DNA from 2 places in the Kitasatospora sp. NPDC093550 genome. Region 2 is predicted to be linked to the other one. Evidence: predicted binding sites of a transcription regulator. Region 2 holds the regulator's gene; the other holds the start of a gene.
What was found. Region 2 encodes HrcA, which represses chaperone genes, less so after heat shock. Its sites were predicted from a motif close to TTNGCACTCNGNNNNNCNGAGTGCNAA; they were not measured.
Positions count from the first base shown of each region.

Region 1: the regulator HrcA is predicted to act here: its motif matches at 1,706-1,732, upstream of ACIRD3_RS29650 (FmdB family zinc ribbon protein).

Region 1 covers NZ_JBIWJF010000022.1:110,472-113,872, reverse strand. Annotated here, with positions in the region: gene ACIRD3_RS29660 (hypothetical protein) at 93-347, shown strand; gene mscL (large conductance mechanosensitive channel protein MscL) at 373-792, opposite strand; gene ACIRD3_RS29650 (FmdB family zinc ribbon protein) at 1,389-1,694, opposite strand; gene ACIRD3_RS29645 (MFS transporter) at 1,834-3,291, opposite strand.
Region 2 covers NZ_JBIWJF010000008.1:122,811-126,211, forward strand. Annotated here, with positions in the region: gene htpX (zinc metalloprotease HtpX) at 1-649, opposite strand, end outside; gene hrcA (heat-inducible transcriptional repressor HrcA) at 970-2,004, shown strand; gene dnaJ (molecular chaperone DnaJ) at 2,084-3,223, shown strand; gene ACIRD3_RS15035 (16S rRNA (uracil(1498)-N(3))-methyltransferase) at 3,329-3,401, shown strand, end outside.

The DNA of each region.
Region 1 (3,401 bases), on a different contig from region 2:
CCCGGGCCCTGGTGCGGAGCGCTCCGCACCAGGGCCCGAGGCGTGCCGGCGGGCTCTTAGGCTGGAGTGAGCAGGACGGGACAGGACGGGACATGACGCACGACGGAGTGGACAGGGTGAGCGAGCAGGAGCAGGAGCAGGGGCGGCAGCAGCAGGGACAGGGACAGGACCAGGAGCACGGCCAGACGCCCGCGGCCAAGGCCAGGCTGGTCTTCCGGGACCCGCTGGACCAGCAGTCCCGGGACGACACCGACGCCGGCTGGAACGAGCGCTCCGGGTCGGGGGAGAGCGGCGGGCGGGGGCTGGACTGGTACCTGAGCCAGCGCCCGCCGCACCACGGGGGTTGAGGGACGGACGAGGACGGTCGGCGCCTCAGCGCAGCGGCGAGACCAGCGCGTCGCGGATCTCGGTCAGCAGTTGGACCTCCTTGGCTTCCGCCTCCGCCGCCACCTCGGCGGGGGTCTTGCGGCGCGCCGCCAGCCGGTTCATGGGCACGATCAGGGCGAAGTAGACGACGGCCGCGGTGATCAGGAACTGCAGGACGGCGCTGAGCACCGATCCCCACAGGATGAGGATTCCGGACGTGACCTCACCGGTCGGGCCGACCTCGCAGGGCCCCTTGAGGCAGGAACTGTAGGACCCCAGGTCCTTCGTTCCGAAGACGCCGACAATCGGATTGATCACGCCTTTGACGAAGGCGTTGACGATGCTGGTGAATGCCGCGCCGATGACCACGGCGACGGCGAGTTCGACGACATTTCCGCGCAGCAGGAATTCCTTGAAGCCCTTCATGCCGCCTCGAACGACGAAGTCGTCACCGGGTTACGGGTGATCTTCCGCAGTTCCGGACTGACAACCCGTCCGGCTCAGCGCACCCCCGCCCGGAGGCGGCTGCCAGGCCCGCGCGGGCCCGAGCGCGAGCGCCGCGGCCACCGCGAGAAGCACCAGCGCGGGCACCCCGGCCCGCCGCCGCACCGCGCTGCGCCAGCGGTGCCACCCGCCGCACCCGCGCCGGATCGGCGGGAAGCTGGGCACCTCCTGCCGGGGCGGCACGGTGGGCGCGGGCGGGGGGACGGAGTAGCTCGCGGTCGTCATCGACGCACCTCCGGAAGGTCGGGCGGTCGGCCCCGGTGGACCGGCTGACGACCCCCACGGTGCACACCCCGGGCGAGGCCGGAAAGCCCCTTCTCCCAGCCTGTGGACAAACCCGCCCCTGTGGACGACTTCGTACACTCACACAGGTGATTCCGGCCCGTCGGGCTGACGGGATCCGTGTCCCGAAGCCGCCGCCGCACCCCGCGGATCCCGCGAGGGAACGCGGAAAGACCCGCCGCCCCGCGTGAGAACGGGGTCGACGGGCCTTTCCGAGGACTACGGGGCGGCCGGCCTCAGCTCGCGGCCGGAGCCGGGCTGGACGGCGCCGAGGAACCGCTGCCCGAGGTGGACGGAGCGGACGACGCGGTGGTCGACGTCGACGAGGTCGACGACGAGCCCGAGCTCACCGAGCTGCTGGAGGAGGAGCGGCTGTCGGTCCGGTAGAAGCCGGAACCCTTGAACACGACACCCACTGCGGAGAAGACCTTGCGAAGCCGTCCCTGGCAGTCGGGGCACGTGGTCAGCGCCTCGTCGGTGAACTTCTGCACCGCCTCCAGGCCGTTGCCGCACTCGGTGCACTGGTACTGGTACGTGGGCACTTGTCTTCCTCCTGGCACTCTCGCCTGATGAGTGCTAACGATGGTCAATGATGCGGCATTCCGCTGGATCAGTCCAGCGACTCCGGTGTGAGATCGGCCCCGCTCCCGCCCCGGCGTCCGGCCGCGGACCACCGCCCGCTCAGCCCTTGGCCGCGCCCACCAGCTGCGCGGCGCCGGCGCGCTCCCCGGACCCGACGGCCGACCCGGCAGCCGGCCCGGACACCGGATCCGCGGCCGACCCGGCCATCGAAACCCCGGCCGAAACCCCGGCCGGACCCGCGGCCGAACCCGCCGCGGAGCCGGACCCGGAACCCGCGCCCGCCCCCGGCGCCACCAGCAGGTGCCGCAGCGAGAACAGCGCGAGCAGCCCCAGGCCGGCGCCGATCACCGGCACCAGGAACCCGGCCGACGGCCCGTGCCCGTCGATCAGCTTCCCCGCCACCATCGAGCCGACCGCCAGGCCCAGCCCGATGGCGCCGGTCAGCCAGGTGAAGGCCTCCGTCTTGGCGCCGTCCGCGACCAGTGTCTCGACCAGGGTGTAGCCGCTGATCAGGGTCGGCGCGATGGCCAGGCCGCAGACCAGCCCGGCGACGGTGAGCGCGACCAGGTTGGGCATCGCCCACAGCGTGGAGCAGCCCAGCACCAGCAGGGCGAAGCTGGCCAGCATCCGCTGCTGGACGGGCCGCCGCCAGGCGATCACGCCGTACAGCACGCCGGCCAGCATCGAGCCGCCCGCGAAGATCCCGTACACGGTGCCGCCCGCGTCGTGCTGTCCGACCGAGTCGGCGAAGGCGTTCACCGAGACCTGCATGCCGCCGAACACCGCGCCGACCCCGAGGATGGACCCGGCGAGCAGCCGGACGCCGGGGGAGGAGATCGCGGAGACGCGCTGGACGCCGGGCTGCGGCACGATCCGGGCGGGGGCGGTGCGCCGCTGGGCGGCGAAGGCCAGTCCGCCGACGACGGTCAGCGCGCCCTCGGCGATCAGGGCGGTCGCCGGGTTGGCGAGCGCGGCGATGCCGGAGGCCAGGATCGGGCCGATCACGAAGGTGAACTCGTCCGTGACGGACTCGAAGGCGAAGGCGGTGCTCACCCGGGCCGCCGAGGCGTCGGACGGGCCGTCGGCGGTGAACCGGGCGATCCAGCGGGCCCGGACCATCGCGCCGATCTGCGGCACGCTCGCACCGGCCGGCACGGCGGCCAGGAACAGACTCCAGGCCGGCGCGTGGCCGAGCGCCAGCGCGATCAGCGCGGCGACCGAGGCGCCGTGCACCAGGACGGTCGGGACGAGCACCGCGGCCTGCCCGTACCGGTCGGCCAGCCGCCCGGTCTGCGGCCCGATCAGGGCCTGGGCGACGGCGGCGACGGCGGTGACGGTACCGGCGGTGCCGTACGAGCCGTGGGTCTGGGTGACGAGCAGCAGGATGCCCATGCTGAGCATCGCGTACGGCAGTCGTGCGACGAGGGCGGGCGCCAGGAAGGTCCAGGCCCCGGGGGTGCGCAGCAGCTCCCCGTACCCGACGCGGGTGGGGGCCTGGGCTGCGGTGGTGTCCGCGGTGCTGTCCGCGGAGGTGTCGACCGTTCGGCGGGCCGTCACGGTCGGTCCTTCCTGCTGCCTGGTAGCGCGGCAGGGCATGGGGTGGCCCCGACGGCGCCGAGAGTCGTCCTCTCGCGCGTCGACCGGGGTAGATACCGGGTCGGGCCCGG
Region 2 (3,401 bases):
GCCGGGTGAGCAGGAAGCTGATCGCGTAGACGACCATCGAGACCAGCGGGATGAGCAGCGCGACGATGGCCGCGTTCTGGTCGTTGTCGTTGCGGCCGCCGCCCATGAAGCCGCCGTACACGGCGATCCTGGTCATCGCGCCGGCGAGCACGCCGAGGAAGCCGGCGATCGTCATCACCGCGACGTCCCGGTGGGCCACGTGGGACAGCTCGTGCGCGAGGACGCCCTCCAGCTCCTCCGGCTCCAGTCGGCGCAGCAGGCCGGTGGTCACGCAGACCACCGCGTTCTGCGGGTTGCGGCCGGTGGCGAAGGCGTTGGGCATGTCGTTGTCGGCGACCGCCACGCGGGGTTTGGGCATGTCGGCCAGGGCGCAGAGCCGGTCGATCGTGCCGTGCAGCTGGGGGAACTCCTCCGGGGACACCTGGTGGGCGCCCATCGCCCGTTCGGTGATCTTGTCGCTGAACCAGAACTGGGCCACGAACAGCCCGCCGGAGATCAGGACGATCAGCGGCCAGGCGCCGCGCAGCAGCGCGATCAGCAGGCCGGTGAAACCGACGTACAGCAGCCCGATCACGAACATCGTGGCGACCATGCGGCCGGTCAGGCCGCGGTCGGGCGCGAAACGGGTGTGCTGGCCCGAGCTCGACATCGCTTGCTCCTCCATTCGCCGTCGCCTTCGATGCTGCCACCCGGACGGCCCGGGGGCACCACCCCGGCGCCCGGAACCGTGAACGGCCGCCGCCGTGCGGGCCGTACCCGGAACTGCGGGCAGGATCACCCCGGTCGGGCCGTTCCTGCCGTAGGACCCGGGCCTTACACTGGCAGGTACGGTTTTGGCACTCGGGTGTTCAGAGTGCCAAGGTCGGGGCCGCCGGGAGCGGCCCGCCGCAGGACAGAGCGGTACAGGCAGGACAGAGCAGTACAGCGGGACACAGACGGACAACGTGCGAAGACGGAGGTGCGTGCCCCATGGCCGGTGAGGTCCGCCAGCTGGACGACCGCAAGCTCGCCGTGCTCCGCGCGATCGTGCAGGACTACGTGGGCACCGAGGAGCCGGTCGGCTCCAAGGCCCTGGTGGAGCGGCACAACCTCGGGGTCTCGCCGGCGACGGTCCGCAACGACATGGCGGCGCTGGAGGAGGAGGGCTACATCCACCAGCCGCACACCAGCGCCGGCCGGATCCCGACCGACAAGGGGTACCGCCTCTTCGTCGACAAGCTCGCCGAGATCAAGCCGATGAGCGCCCCCGAGCGCCGGGCGATCCGGCACTTCCTGGACGGCGCGGTCGACCTGGACGACGTGGTCGCGCGCACCGTGCGGCTGCTCGCCCAGCTGACCCGGCAGGTCGCGGTGGTCCAGTACCCCTCGCTGACGCGCTCCACGGTGCGGCACATCGAGCTGGTGGCGCTGGCCCCGGCGAAGGTGATGCTGGTGCTGATCACCAACACCGGCCGGGTCGAGCAGCGGATGGTGGACTGCCCGGGCACGGTCGGCGAGACCGTCCTGGCGGATCTGCGCACCGCGCTCAACAGCAGGGCGGCCGGCCGCCTCCTGCCGGAGGTCCCGGGGCTGTTGGAGGAGCTCCCGGCGACGTTCGAGGAGGCCGACCGGCCGATCGTGGCCACCGTCCTGGCGACGCTGTTCGAGACGCTCGCGGAGCAGAACGAGGAGCGGATCATGCTGGCCGGCACGGCCAACCTGACCCGCTTCGGCCACGACTTCCCGCTCACCATCCAGCCGGTGCTGGAAGCGCTGGAGGAGCAGGTCATCCTGCTCCGCCTCCTGGGTGAGACCAACGACGCCGCGATGACGGTCCGGATCGGGCGGGAGAACGCCTACGAGGGGCTGATTTCCACCTCGGTGGTCTCGGTCGGTTACGGTTCGGGGGACGAGAGCGTGGCCAAGCTGGGTGTGATCGGTCCGACCCGGATGGACTACCCGGGCACAATGGGGGCGGTGCGGGCGGTGGCGCGGTACGTGGGCCAGATCCTGGCCGAGTCGTAGCAATACGACCGCGCGCCGTACCGGTGACGCGCGGTGACCAGTCGCAGCACTACTACAGGCGGAACAAGCGGAGCATTTGGTGGCCACGGACTACTACGCGGTACTCGGCGTCCGACGGGATGCGGGGCAGGACGAGATCAAGAAGGCGTTCCGGCGCCTGGCACGCGAACTGCACCCGGACGTCAACCCGGACCCGAAGACGCAGGAGCGGTTCAAGGAGATCAACGCCGCCTACGAGGTGCTCTCCGACCCGCAGAAGCGCCAGGTCTACGACCTCGGCGGGGACCCGCTGTCCCCGGGCGGCGGCGGTGCGGGCGGCTTCGGGGCCGGCGCGGCGGGCTTCGGCTTCTCCGACATCATGGACGCCTTCTTCGGCGCCGCGGCCGGCCAGCGCGGCCCGCGCTCGCGCACCCGCCGGGGCCAGGACGCCATGATCCGGCTGGAGATCACCCTGGAGGAGGCCGCGTTCGGCACCACCAAGGAGCTCCAGGTCGACACCGCCGTCACCTGCACCACCTGCAGCGGCGAGGGCGCGGCCCCCGGCACCTCGGCGCAGACCTGTGACATGTGCCGCGGCAAGGGCGAGGTCTCCCAGGTCACCCGGTCCTTCCTGGGCCAGGTCATGACCTCCCGCCCCTGCCCGCAGTGCCAGGGCTTCGGCACCGTCGTGCCGACCCCGTGCCCGGAGTGCGCCGGCGACGGCCGGGTCCGCGCCCGCCGCACGCTGACCGTGAAGATCCCGGCCGGTGTCGACAACGGCACCCGGATCCAGTTGGCCGGCGAGGGCGAGGTCGGCCCGGGCGGCGGCCCGGCCGGCGACCTGTACGTCGAGATCGCCGAGACCACCCACGCGATCTTCCAGCGGCGCGGGGACGACCTGCACTGCACCGTCACCATCCCGATGACGGCGGCCTCGCTCGGCACCCAGGTGCCGCTGCAGACCCTGGACGGCCTGGAGGAGGTCGACATCCGGCCCGGCACCCAGTCCGGCCAGTCGATCCCGCTGCACGGCCGGGGCATCACCCACCTGCGCGGGGGCGGCCGGGGCGACCTGATAGTGCACGTCGAGGTGAAGACGCCCACCAAGCTCGACGCCGAGCAGGAGGAGCTGCTGCGCCGTCTCGCGGTGCTGCGCGGCGAGGAGCGGCCCTCCGGCCAGTTCGCGCCGGGCCAGCAGGGCCTGTTCTCCCGGCTGAAGGACGCCTTCAACGGCCGGTAGCCGTCCGCGGAGGGGTGCCGGGGGCCGACCCCCGGCACCCCTCCCGCGTTTCCTCCCCGCCGCGGCCGCGCGCCGGCCGGGCCCCCTCCGGAAAGGTTCCCCCGCATGACCGCGCCCGTCTTCGTCGTCGACACCGAGCGGATCGCCGCCGCCGCGCCCGGCGCCGTGGTGCGCCTGG